DNA from 2 places in the Kroppenstedtia sanguinis genome. Region 1 is predicted to be linked to the other one. Evidence: predicted binding sites of a transcription regulator. Region 1 holds the regulator's gene; the other holds the start of a gene.
The links. Region 1 encodes LexA, which represses DNA repair genes until DNA is damaged. Its sites were predicted from a motif close to CGAACATATGTTCG; they were not measured.

Region 1 (5,437 bases):
CTAAACAAGTATAGGACATCAATACCGAGGGATGCCTAGAGACTGCATCCCTCGGTAGATTACGTAAATGAGGGAGATCGATGAAGCGATTAAAAGCCTACCGCTTTCCATTGCTATTGTTGGCTTCCGTGGTCGCAGGCAGTGTGGCGGGATGGTTTTTGGGGCCGAAATCCGTGGTGTTGAAACCCTTGGGAGATATTTTTCTCAATCTGTTGTTCACGGTAGTGGTGCCGCTGGTGTTTGTTACGATCAGCAGTTCCATTGCCAACATGGGAACATTGAAACGATTGGGACGGATTATGGGTACTTTATTGTTGGTTTTTGTCTTGACCGGAATTATCGCGTCCGTGGTGATGCTATTTAGTGTTCAATGGTTCAATCCAGGGGAAGGTGTATCGGTATCCCTGGGGAAAGAAGAGAGTCCTGAAAACTCCTTGACTTTATCGGAGCAGATCGTCCAGGCACTGACTGCTCCAGATTTCAAAGATCTTTTGTCCAAGGAAAATATGCTCGCCTTGATTCTGTTTGCGATACTATTTGGTACGGCGGTCAGTATGTCGGGAGAGAACGGAAAAACCGTCGCTCGGGGACTGGCAGCCTTGTCTGAAGTTCTGGTCAAGTTGGTTGGGGTGATTATGTGGTTTGCCCCGGTGGGGTTGGGATCTTACTTCGCTTCTCTAGTAGGGGAATTTGGCCCCAGTCTGGTGGGTTCCTATTTAAAGGCAGTCGCGGTCTATTATCCTGTAGCTGTTCTTTATTTCTTAGTTTTTTTCAGCTTGTATGCTTGGGTGGCAGCTGGAAAAATTGGTTTCCGGAAATTTTGGTCTAACATTTTTCCCTCCGCAGTCACCTCATTGGCCACCGGTAGTAGCGTGGCATCGATCCCAATCAACTTGGAAGTGTCACGAAAAATCGGAGTTCCCCCGGATATCCGGGAGATGGTGATTCCGATGGGAGCCACCCTCCATATGGATGGCTCTTGCTTGAGCGCCATTCTGAAGATCTCATTTTTGTTCGGATTGTTCCAGATGCCTTTCCATGATATCCAGGATTATTTGACAGCGATCCTGGTAGCCATCTTTTCCGGAATGGTGATGTCGGGAGTTCCCGGTGGGGGATTCACAGGTGAACTCCTCATTGTCAGTCTGTATGGATTTCCCCCGGAAGCCCTTCCCGTCTTGGCTGTCCTGGGGACCTTAGTGGATCCGGTGGCGACGATGGTCAACAGCGCGGGAGATACTGTCGCCGGGATGCTAGTCGCGCGATTTGTGGAGGGGAAAGAGTGGATCCAGAAAAAATGGGAGAACGTTCTTGTGTGAAGTAACAAAAAAGACTCGGCCTACAGGCCGAGTCTTTTTTGTACCCTTAGATGAGTCTTTTCATTCCAGCTCCCGGAACACCCCGATCACTTTGCCGAGGATGGTCACCTCCGGTAGCCGGATCGGTTCCATGGTATCGTTCTCAGGTTGTAGTCGGATGTTGTCTTTCTCTTTGTAGAAACGCTTCACGGTTGCTTCGTTCTCGGGGGTCATAGCTACAATCATGTCTCCGTTGTTCGCCGTTTTTTGTTGACGGACTACGACATAATCCCCGTCCATCACTCCGGCGTTGATCATACTATCTCCACGAACAGACAGGATAAATGCCGAATGATCCGGACCGACCATCCGACGGGGAACGGGAAAATACTCTTCCACATTTTCCACGGCAGTGATCGGCTCCCCAGCGGTCACTTTTCCAACGAAAGGGACCATCATCGTCTGGGAGGAAAGATCGGGAATCAGATCATTTGGATCCAGTACTTCGATGGCCCGGGGTTTAGTGGGGTCCCGTCGAATCAGCCCTTTTTTTTCCAGTCGATTGAGGTGTCCGTGGACGGTGGAGCTGGAGGCTAGTCCAACCGCTTCCCCAATTTCGCGGACGGAGGGGGGGTATCCCTTTTCTCGCACTTCCTGTTTTATGTAATCTAAGATGGCCTGTTGGCGTGACGACAATTGACTCAAATGGCTCATCCCCTTTCCTTGGCTCCCGGTTTCGCTGATGAGTTATTTTCTACAAGTATACATGATGTTTGGCAAAAGAACAAACATCAGTTCGAATCGTGCCAGAACATACATTTCCATCATAAATGGACCCGGATCCACATAGCTTGTACCATCATCCTCCGGAGGGAGAGATCTCATGTTCAGGACCCGACGAATCGTTCTTGTGGTTGAAACTCTTGCCCTCGTAGTCGTCATCGGCTGTTGGTTTCAAGGGATGGGAAATGCGGAAGGGCAGACTCCATATCGCGTGATCCAAGTCCAATCCGGGGATACTTTGTGGGGGCTGGCGAGAAAACACGGGGATCCGAGACGGGATGTGCGAGAGACCATCACAGTGATTCGGGATGTGAATGGATTGAAGGAAAGCGATCTCCTACCCGGTCAGAAACTGAAGGTTCCGATGAGCGTCAAAGAAGAGGCCCCTAACGACTGAAGGGCCTCTTCTTGGGCAAGGCTAACGGTATCGGATATAGGTGATCTCTTTTTTTAAATCTCCCAATCCTTCTATAGCATGAAGGACAATAACGGGTACGATATCATCTTTGGTGGAGTCGGAGAGGGCCAGCTTCACCAGCTTGATATCATGATAGATAAAGGAAAAATCGATTCGATGGACGACGTCTTCTGAATGAATGGATTCTTCCACCCGGCGTAGATCATGACTCAGCTTATTCAATTTGCCGATCAAGCGTTGTTTCATCTCCCGACTCAGTTTGTAGTTAGAGTAGTTCTCCACGGTGATCTTGTATGTGTCCGAAATCTCGTCCAGGATCTTCATCCCTTTTTCTTCTTCAAAGCGATCGATGTAGTTTTGTGTCCGCATCTGCTGGTATCCCGAGTGGACTACCAGCGTGGCGACGATGACGAACAGATAGATCAGTCCTGTGCGTAAAATTGACCTCCACTTTTCGTTCACTGGGTCCCCTCCCGCTTCCACTGCTTTGTCCCTATGTATATGGACAGGGGGAGAAGGTTAGCACAACAATCGGATTATAAAACAAGCCCCTTTAAGGGGCTTGTCATTTAGCGATATCCGAGATAATGGAGAGTGTCCTGAATCGACTGCTTACCTTGATCGATGCAATCGGGGATCCCAATCCCACTATAAGAGGCTCCCACGGGGAAAAATCCGGGCAACTGCTGACGACAAGTCTCCTCCATACGTTTCAACCAGTCGGCATGACCCACCGTATATTGGGGCATCGCTTCCCGCCAGCGGGTGATATGAGTGAATGTCGGATCCGCTTCGATTCCTTGGATCTTTTGCAAATCCGTGCGAACCCGATCCAGGATGTATTGATCTGTTTCTTCCACAATCGAATCATTTCCAAAACGTCCAACATAACAACGGATGAGTGCTTTACCTTCTGGTGTGGTGTGGGGCCACTTTTTGTGGGTCCAGGTGCATGCGGTGATGGTGGTATCCTCCTTGCGCGGGATAACAAAGCCTGTCCCATCAACATCTTCGGGCAATGCTTCGCGGTCATATCCCAGGATCACCGTAGCCACTGAAGTGGAGGTGACCGGATGGGGATGTTCCGGAAGTTCTCCTGTCGTCGGGAGAAGATGCTTCATCACCGGAAAAGGAACGGCCATGATCACAGCATCAGCCTGGATCACCCGCCCGGAGCGAAGAACCAACAGATATCGGTCGCCTTCCTTGATGATCCGTTGCACCGGGTTTCCTGTGATCACCGTTTCTTCAGGGAGTTGGTCTTGGATTGCTTCCACCAGACTTTCCAATCCCCGTTTTAAGGTAAGAAATTGCCCCTGGGGTTTTCGGTTCTCAGTTTTGCGCCGGGACCGATTCTTCATGGTGGCTAGGATCAGACTGCGATGTTCCTGTTCCATTTGCGCGAAATTGGGAAAGGTAGCCTTCAAACTTAATTGATCGAGATCTCCGGCGTAGATCCCGGACAATAGAGGTTCGATGAGATGATCCACCAATTCATCTCCGAAGCGTCGACGAAAGAAGGCACCGACAGAGACATCCTCTTTCCCTTTTTTCTTGGGCAGTACCAAGTCCTGTGCAGCGCGAAATTTTCCGGAGACGGAAAAGAGTTCAGATCTTACAAAAGGAGTGAGCCGGGTGGGGATTCCCATAACGGCCCCCTCCGGCATCGGTAGCAACTGGCCTTGATGAAGTATAAAGGATTGGCCGGTTCGGTTACGGACCAGTTCTTCTTTCAGACCGAGATCGATGGCCAGTTGTTTGGCGGAAGATTTTCGTTCCAGAAAGGAATCCGGTCCCATCTCCATGGTAAATCCGTTGTTTCGTTCGGTTTTCACCTTCCCGCCCAGACGTTCTTCCCCCTCAATTAATGCGAGATCGATGGGGAGGGAGTGTTTTTCAGCTTCTCTTTGCAGATAAAAGGTTGCGGACAGCCCGGTGATACCACCGCCAACTACAGCAATTCGCGATCGTTTCATAAGCAACCCCTTCGAATTTCGTTCCACCTCTGAGTGACAATATCAGCCAGGCACTGGATAAACTCCGGCTTGGCATTGGGCATCGGCGGTCGATGGTAGTCTGCTCCGATTTCATCGCAGACGACTTTGCACTCATAGTCATTATCATAAAGGACTTCTAGATGTTCTGCCACAAATCCGAGGGGACAATAGATAAAAGAGGTGTATCCCTTTTCCTGGTGGAGATCCCGAGTAAGATCCTGGACATCCGGCCCTAGCCAAGGTTCTGGCGTGTTTCCTTCGCTTTGCCAACCGATAGCATAGTTGGAAATCCCGGCTCCTTCAGTGACTAGCCGGGCGGTCTCTTCCAGCTGTTGCGGGTAGGGGTCGCCGGCTTGCAATATTTTTTCGGGCAGGGAATGAGCGGAAAAAATCACAACGGTTTGGTCATGTTTTTCTTCCGGGATGCCAGCATAGGTGTCTTGAATTTGTTTTACCCAGTAGTCGATGAATAAAGGATGATCGTACCAGCTGTCCACAGTGTGGATCTTAGGGCCCTTCAGTTGATCCGCTTGCTCCTGCGCTCTGCTATTGTAAGACTTGATGCTGAAGGTGGAGTAATGGGGAGCGAGTACCAGGCTGATGGCCTCTTGGATACCGTCATCTTTCATTTTTTGCACTGTATCTTCAATAAAGGGATCGATATGTTTTAGACCCAGGTAGCTGCGGAATTCCACATCGTCATGAATCTCGTTCAGCCGTTTCTCTACAGCTGCCACTTGTTGATCGGTGATTTGGGCCAAGGGGGAGATCCCGCCGATCGCTTGATACCGATTTTTCAAATCCTCAAGGAGTTCCGGGGTGGGTTTTCTGCCGTGTCGTATGTGTGTGTAATAAGGTTCAATCTCATCTGTGTTATGGGGCGTACCATAGGCCATCATCAGGAGTCCGATTGTCGGTTTCGACATGGACGACACCTCATT
Region 2 (5,437 bases), on a different contig from region 1:
AAGCAATCAATAGGATGGAGATAAAAACTTTCATCCGCGGGTACTGGATCGCTCCCCTTTTTTGAAAAGACATCTCACTCTCCCCTTTTTCATTCCGGCGATATGTGGCTCGGACTATCTTTCTTTCTATCGGTGTAAATTGTTTGTTTGAGAAACAAATGTTGGCCTAATGCAAAATGGTTATTTTCATTGTACGCCCACTCTGGAAAAAAAGTCAACAGAAAAGTGGATTCCCACTGATCTGATGTTGAAAAGGGAGGACGGAAAAGTAAAGGACTGTGCCAAAAGCCGGGGAATAGGTTTTCCATAGGTGAACTTAAAAATAGCCGCAGAAATTCCCTACGGCAGGTTTTCGGTTTACGTTCTAGTAGTATGTGGAAATTCGGAAGCTAAACCAAATAATAATTTAACCTATGAAAATATAGTAGATTTGATTTAAGAAGTCAGAGCTGTTGATTAACCGGAAAATGGGCAGCGGAAGGGAGTCGTGTGCTGCCAAAGCGACCTTTGCCATCCTACCCAGCGGAGAATCTGGAGGGAGGGCGTTTAGGGGCAACATCTTCCCTGTGTTGCTTCCGTAAGGCTTTGCCCCTGCCCGATCGGAAGATTTGGAGCGGCCAGTTTTCACTTCCTTGCCGGATGGCAACCGGAGTGTGGTAGAACACGATCTCCCCACCCAAAATATGACTAATCAACACGCCTGAGTTCAGATATAACAATAAATTGTTGTTGTTCATGATAAAAGATGATGGACTTGTGAATGATATTGATTTTGATTCTTTAGAGGAACAAGAACCCGATTATATAGAAGAAAAAGGTGAAATTATTAAGGAGTGATAGCATTGTCGAATTTTGAAGAAAATGTAAAGGAAATATTGAGACAAATTACTTCAAATCCATTAATTATTATGATGTGTGGTGTAGCAGGTTCAGGGAAGACGACATTCGCACAACGATTGGAAAAAGAAGGGTTTGTACGTCTTTCAATTGATGAAGAGATTTGGAAGGTTAATGGACGTTATGGAATAGACTATCCTGTTGAGAAATATGGCGATTATCAAATCGAAGCTGAAAGAAGGCTTCGTAATCAATTGATATGTCTAATTCAGGATAAACGAAAGGTTGTTATTGATTTTAGTTTTTGGCAAAAAGCCAAACGAGATGGATACAAACAGCTAATTGAAGAAGCTGGTGGTGAGTGGAAACTTATTTATTTGAAAGTTAGTCCTGAAATTATTCGCAAACGGTTGGATGTACGGAGTAAAAGATTTGATGCAAATGCAGCTTTTCCAATTACCGAAGATACTTTAAGATCTTATCTAAACGGTTTCGAAGTGCCTTCATGTGAGGGGGAAGTACTTATAGAGTCAATCAGGGCTGTTGATTAACCAGCAAATGGGCGGTGGAAGGGAGTCGTGTGCTGCCAAAGCGACCTTTGCGCCACAGGCACTACAATTTGAAATGAGGGATGCGCCATGGGCACTACAATTTGAAATTAAGGATGCGCCATGGGCACTACAATTTGAAATTAAGGATGCGCCATGGGCACTACAATTTGAAATTAAGGATGCGCCACAGGCACTACAATCTCGATGGGCTGAAGCCCTGGAATAAAGGTAGCACCATAGGCACTACAATCCAAAGGAGCTGAAGCTCTAGATTAAAGAAGCCATCCTGCCCAGCGGAGAAGTCTTACGAGAGGGGGTTTAGGGGCATCATTCTCTTCCGTAAGGCTTTGCCCTTGCCCGATGGTCAGATTTGGAGCGGCCAGTTTTCACTTCCTTGCTGGATGGCAACGGTCGCGTGGGTGAACACGATCTCCCCACCCAAAATATGGATAACCAACACGCCTGAGAGTCAATATAAAAAGTAACCTTTTATAGGACAAGCGGGTGTATTTTAAACACAAGGAATACAAAAACCTTCAACAATGGGGTTTGTTTTTCCAGCGTTCTCTGCAATATAGGAATCTTCGATTTTTTTAGCATGTATTGCTTTATTTGTAACCATCTAGGAACACTCGCGAGTGAAAAAAACTAAGTATTTGTGTAATATCAGATATATTAGCAAAGGAAAGTTACCGCTTTTCAGGGCTGTTGATTAACCAGTAAATGGGTGGAGGGAACTAAATCGATCTTTCGCTCTTCCCATTTCCCCATCATGAAATATTGCTTGAGGGGACGGGGATGGGGGGGACGGCTACGATCTCTTTGCAAAGAGCGCAAAGGCTCTTCACCATCCCGCTATCCCGACCTTAGTTCCTGCCTAAAATACGGCTAATCAACACGCCTGACCGCTTTTATATTTTTAGTTGCATTCTTGATGAATCGATAAGGATTTTATTGGGCTTTCCGTCTGATCATTTGGTGATTGTGTTTTATAGTCTTGGTTTCCACCCTTGGTGAAAACAAACAGCCGACGTTCTCACATCGTCGGCTGTTTGTTAGAATCATGACATTGACGGCTCATGGACTTTCCACTCGTTTCCATTTCATTCCCGGATATTCCCGGACATAGCGTTGAAAGGCATCATTCCCGATATAGCCGCCTCGGCGGTTGTCGTAGTTTTGCTGAAAGTTGACCACTTTCCAGCCCCGGGCGGTCCGGCGGAGTTTGACCCGGAAGTCTCGTTTGTCCGATGGACGGTGAATCCAGATGGTTTTGGACATCATTTGCGAATCGCTGGGAGAAACAGTGATCAGGATGGGTGGGTTTTTCTGTTTGGAAGACCGGGTTTGTTCCACCCGCCAACCTAGTTCCTTCCGGTTGCGTGGATGGGCCAGCAGACGAGAGGAGTGGTTGAGGTCGCCTTCCACCCAGACTTCTTTGTAGAATCGGACCGCAGTCTTCTCCGGACCGGACAGATGATTACCGCATCCTCCTGAGGCGAAGCCGAGCAGGAGGGTGAGAAACAGGATCCCGTATTTTTTCATCCTTTTGGCACTCCCGACTGAAAGAGTTGTGATCAAGTCCCCTGTACGCAGGTCTGTTGATTACCCGGAATATGGGGCAGACCTTCGCCACCCTACTTGCCCCCAAGCGAGAATATGGCTTGTGGGGGGAGGGTGAGACGGCTAGGATCTTGCAAAGAGCGCAAAGGATCTCCGCCGCCCTACCATCTCGACTCTGGTTACCCACAAAAATATGGCCAATCAACAGCCTAGCCCTGTACGAATGAGGGTGGAAAATCGCAGAAGGGCAGAGAGGGAGGATTGAATTTGCCTCCGCATGTCTCGCCTGGGTGCTCTGCGCTTTGGGGCAAGAGTTCAGAGAGGGTCGCTACTTCAACCTTAGTCATGTGCTGGAAAAAGGAAAATCATACAAGCCTCCCATCCTCGCGACTGCAAAAAGTATGGTATAATCATCTGCTGATGGCAAACGTGGGTTCGACCCCCTGGGAGGTGCAGGTGTGCGCATTATAGGGATTGATCCGGGGATCGCCATTGTAGGTTATGGTGTGATCGATCAGCGGGGAAATCGATTGAAAGCCGTCGACTACGGTAGTATCGAGACCGAGGCAGGATTGTCGACAGGGACCCGGCTGAAACAGATTTATGATGAAGTGACTGAACTGTATCAAAAGTACCGCCCTGATGTGGTGGCGATTGAGAAGTTGTTTTTCAATCGGAATGTGACCACGGCCTTCACTGTCGGGCAGGCGCGAGGCGTGTTAATGCTGGGGGCGGAGGAGGCGGGAGCCGTCATCACAGAGTACACTCCCTTACAGGTGAAAATGGCAGTGGTCGGTTATGGTCAAGCGCAAAAGCGACAGATTCAGGAGATGGTTCGAATGCTTTTGAATTTGCCGGGAATCCCGAAGCCTGATGATGTGGCGGATGCACTGGGAGTAGCCATCTGTGAGGCTCATTCCAATACCTTGCCCCGTCGGCTTGGGAAGGGGAGGTGAAGGGATGATCGAGTTTATCCGGGGAATCGTAGCTTATCGAACGGCGGAAACGATCGTGGTGGAAACCGGAGGGGTGGGGTATCTGCTCTTTTGTGTCCATCCTCTGGAATGGGAAGAGGGGGAAGAGGTGACGGTGTACACCCATCAAGTGATCCGGGAGGATGCCCATACACTGTACGGCTTTCGCGAACGACAGGTACGGGATCTGTTCCGCCTCCTTTTGGAAGTCTCCGGGATCGGACCCAAAGTAGCGCTGGCGGTGACAGGCGCCGGGAATCCGGGGCGCCTGGTGGAGGCAGTAGAGCAGGAAGATCTCCGTTTTCTCACCAAATTGCCGGGGGTAGGGAAGAAAACAGCCCAGCGGATCGTGTTGGATCTGAAGGATAAATTGAAAAAATCAGGCCTCAATGAAAGCTTTGTTTCCGCTGTCCGAGTCGACACCTCTAGGCAGGTGGCGCGAGCCGGATCTTTGGAGGCGATTGAAGCTCTGCAAGCCCTGGGATATAATGAAGAAGAAGCTTCTCAGGCCGTGGCGATAGCCAGGAAAGATTTTGGCGAGGAAGAACCGGGATTGGATCAATGGATTCGCCGTGCATTGCAATTTTCCATGAAGGAATAGGGGGGACGGGATGGAAGAGCGGATGATTTCTTCCCATTTTTCAACGGAAGATGAACCGATGGAATTCAGCTTGCGTCCCCGTTACCTGGATGATTACATCGGACAGACACGGGTGAAAGAGAACCTGAAGGTGTACATAGAAGCGGCCAAGATGCGTAGGGATCCTCTGGACCATGTGTTGTTGTACGGACCACCGGGTTTGGGAAAAACCACCCTTTCTCATATCATCGCCAATGAAATGGGGGTCCAGGTCCGGACCACTTCCGGGCCGGCCATCGAACGTCCCGGGGATCTGGCAGCGATCCTGACCAATCTGCAGGAGAGCGATCTCTTATTTATCGATGAAATTCATCGGCTCAACCGCAGTGTAGAGGAAGTTCTCTATCCGGCGATGGAAGACTTTGCCTTGGATATCGTGATCGGAAAAGGGCCTAGCGCCCGCTCGGTTCGTTTGGATCTTCCTCCCTTCACTCTGGTGGGAGCCACCACCCGAGCCGGTTCTCTTTCCTCCCCGTTGCGGGATCGGTTTGGCGTGGTCAGTCGGTTGGAATACTATACCCAGGAGGAGCTGACCCTGATTGTGATGCGGGCGGCGGATCTTTTGGGGGTTTCGATTCGGGAAGCGGGGGCAGAGGAGATCGCCTGCCGTTCCCGGGGCACGCCGCGGGTGTCCAATCGTCTGCTGAAGCGGGTGCGGGATTTTGTTCAAGTTCAGGGTGACGGGGTGATCACTAAGGAAGCGGCTCAGGATGCATTGGATCGGATTCAGGTGGACAGACTGGGATTGGATGAAGTGGATCATAAGTTGTTGAAAACGATCCTGACCCATTTTCGGGGAGGGCCTGTCGGGCTGGAGACGATTGCAGCCACGATCGGGGAGGAGGCTCATACGGTGGAGGATGTGTATGAGC

Region 2: the regulator LexA is predicted to act here: its motif matches at 3,376-3,389, upstream of ruvC (crossover junction endodeoxyribonuclease RuvC).

The regions. Positions count from the first base shown of each region.
Region 1 covers NZ_JBNPXF010000006.1:29,806-35,242, forward strand. Annotated here, with positions in the region: gene JOD24_RS05200 (dicarboxylate/amino acid:cation symporter) at 81-1,319, shown strand; gene lexA (transcriptional repressor LexA) at 1,380-2,003, opposite strand; gene JOD24_RS05210 (LysM peptidoglycan-binding domain-containing protein) at 2,182-2,478, shown strand; gene JOD24_RS05215 (hypothetical protein) at 2,500-2,961, opposite strand; gene hemY (protoporphyrinogen oxidase) at 3,069-4,475, opposite strand; gene hemH (ferrochelatase) at 4,472-5,422, opposite strand; gene hemE (uroporphyrinogen decarboxylase) at 5,433-5,437, opposite strand, start outside.
Region 2 covers NZ_JBNPXF010000004.1:120,548-125,984, forward strand. Annotated here, with positions in the region: gene JOD24_RS04000 (metal ABC transporter solute-binding protein, Zn/Mn family) at 1-73, opposite strand, end outside; gene JOD24_RS04005 (P-loop nucleotide/nucleoside kinase family protein) at 843-1,388, shown strand; gene JOD24_RS04010 (hypothetical protein) at 2,466-2,933, opposite strand; gene ruvC (crossover junction endodeoxyribonuclease RuvC) at 3,410-3,907, shown strand; gene ruvA (Holliday junction branch migration protein RuvA) at 3,912-4,526, shown strand; gene ruvB (Holliday junction branch migration DNA helicase RuvB) at 4,537-5,437, shown strand, end outside.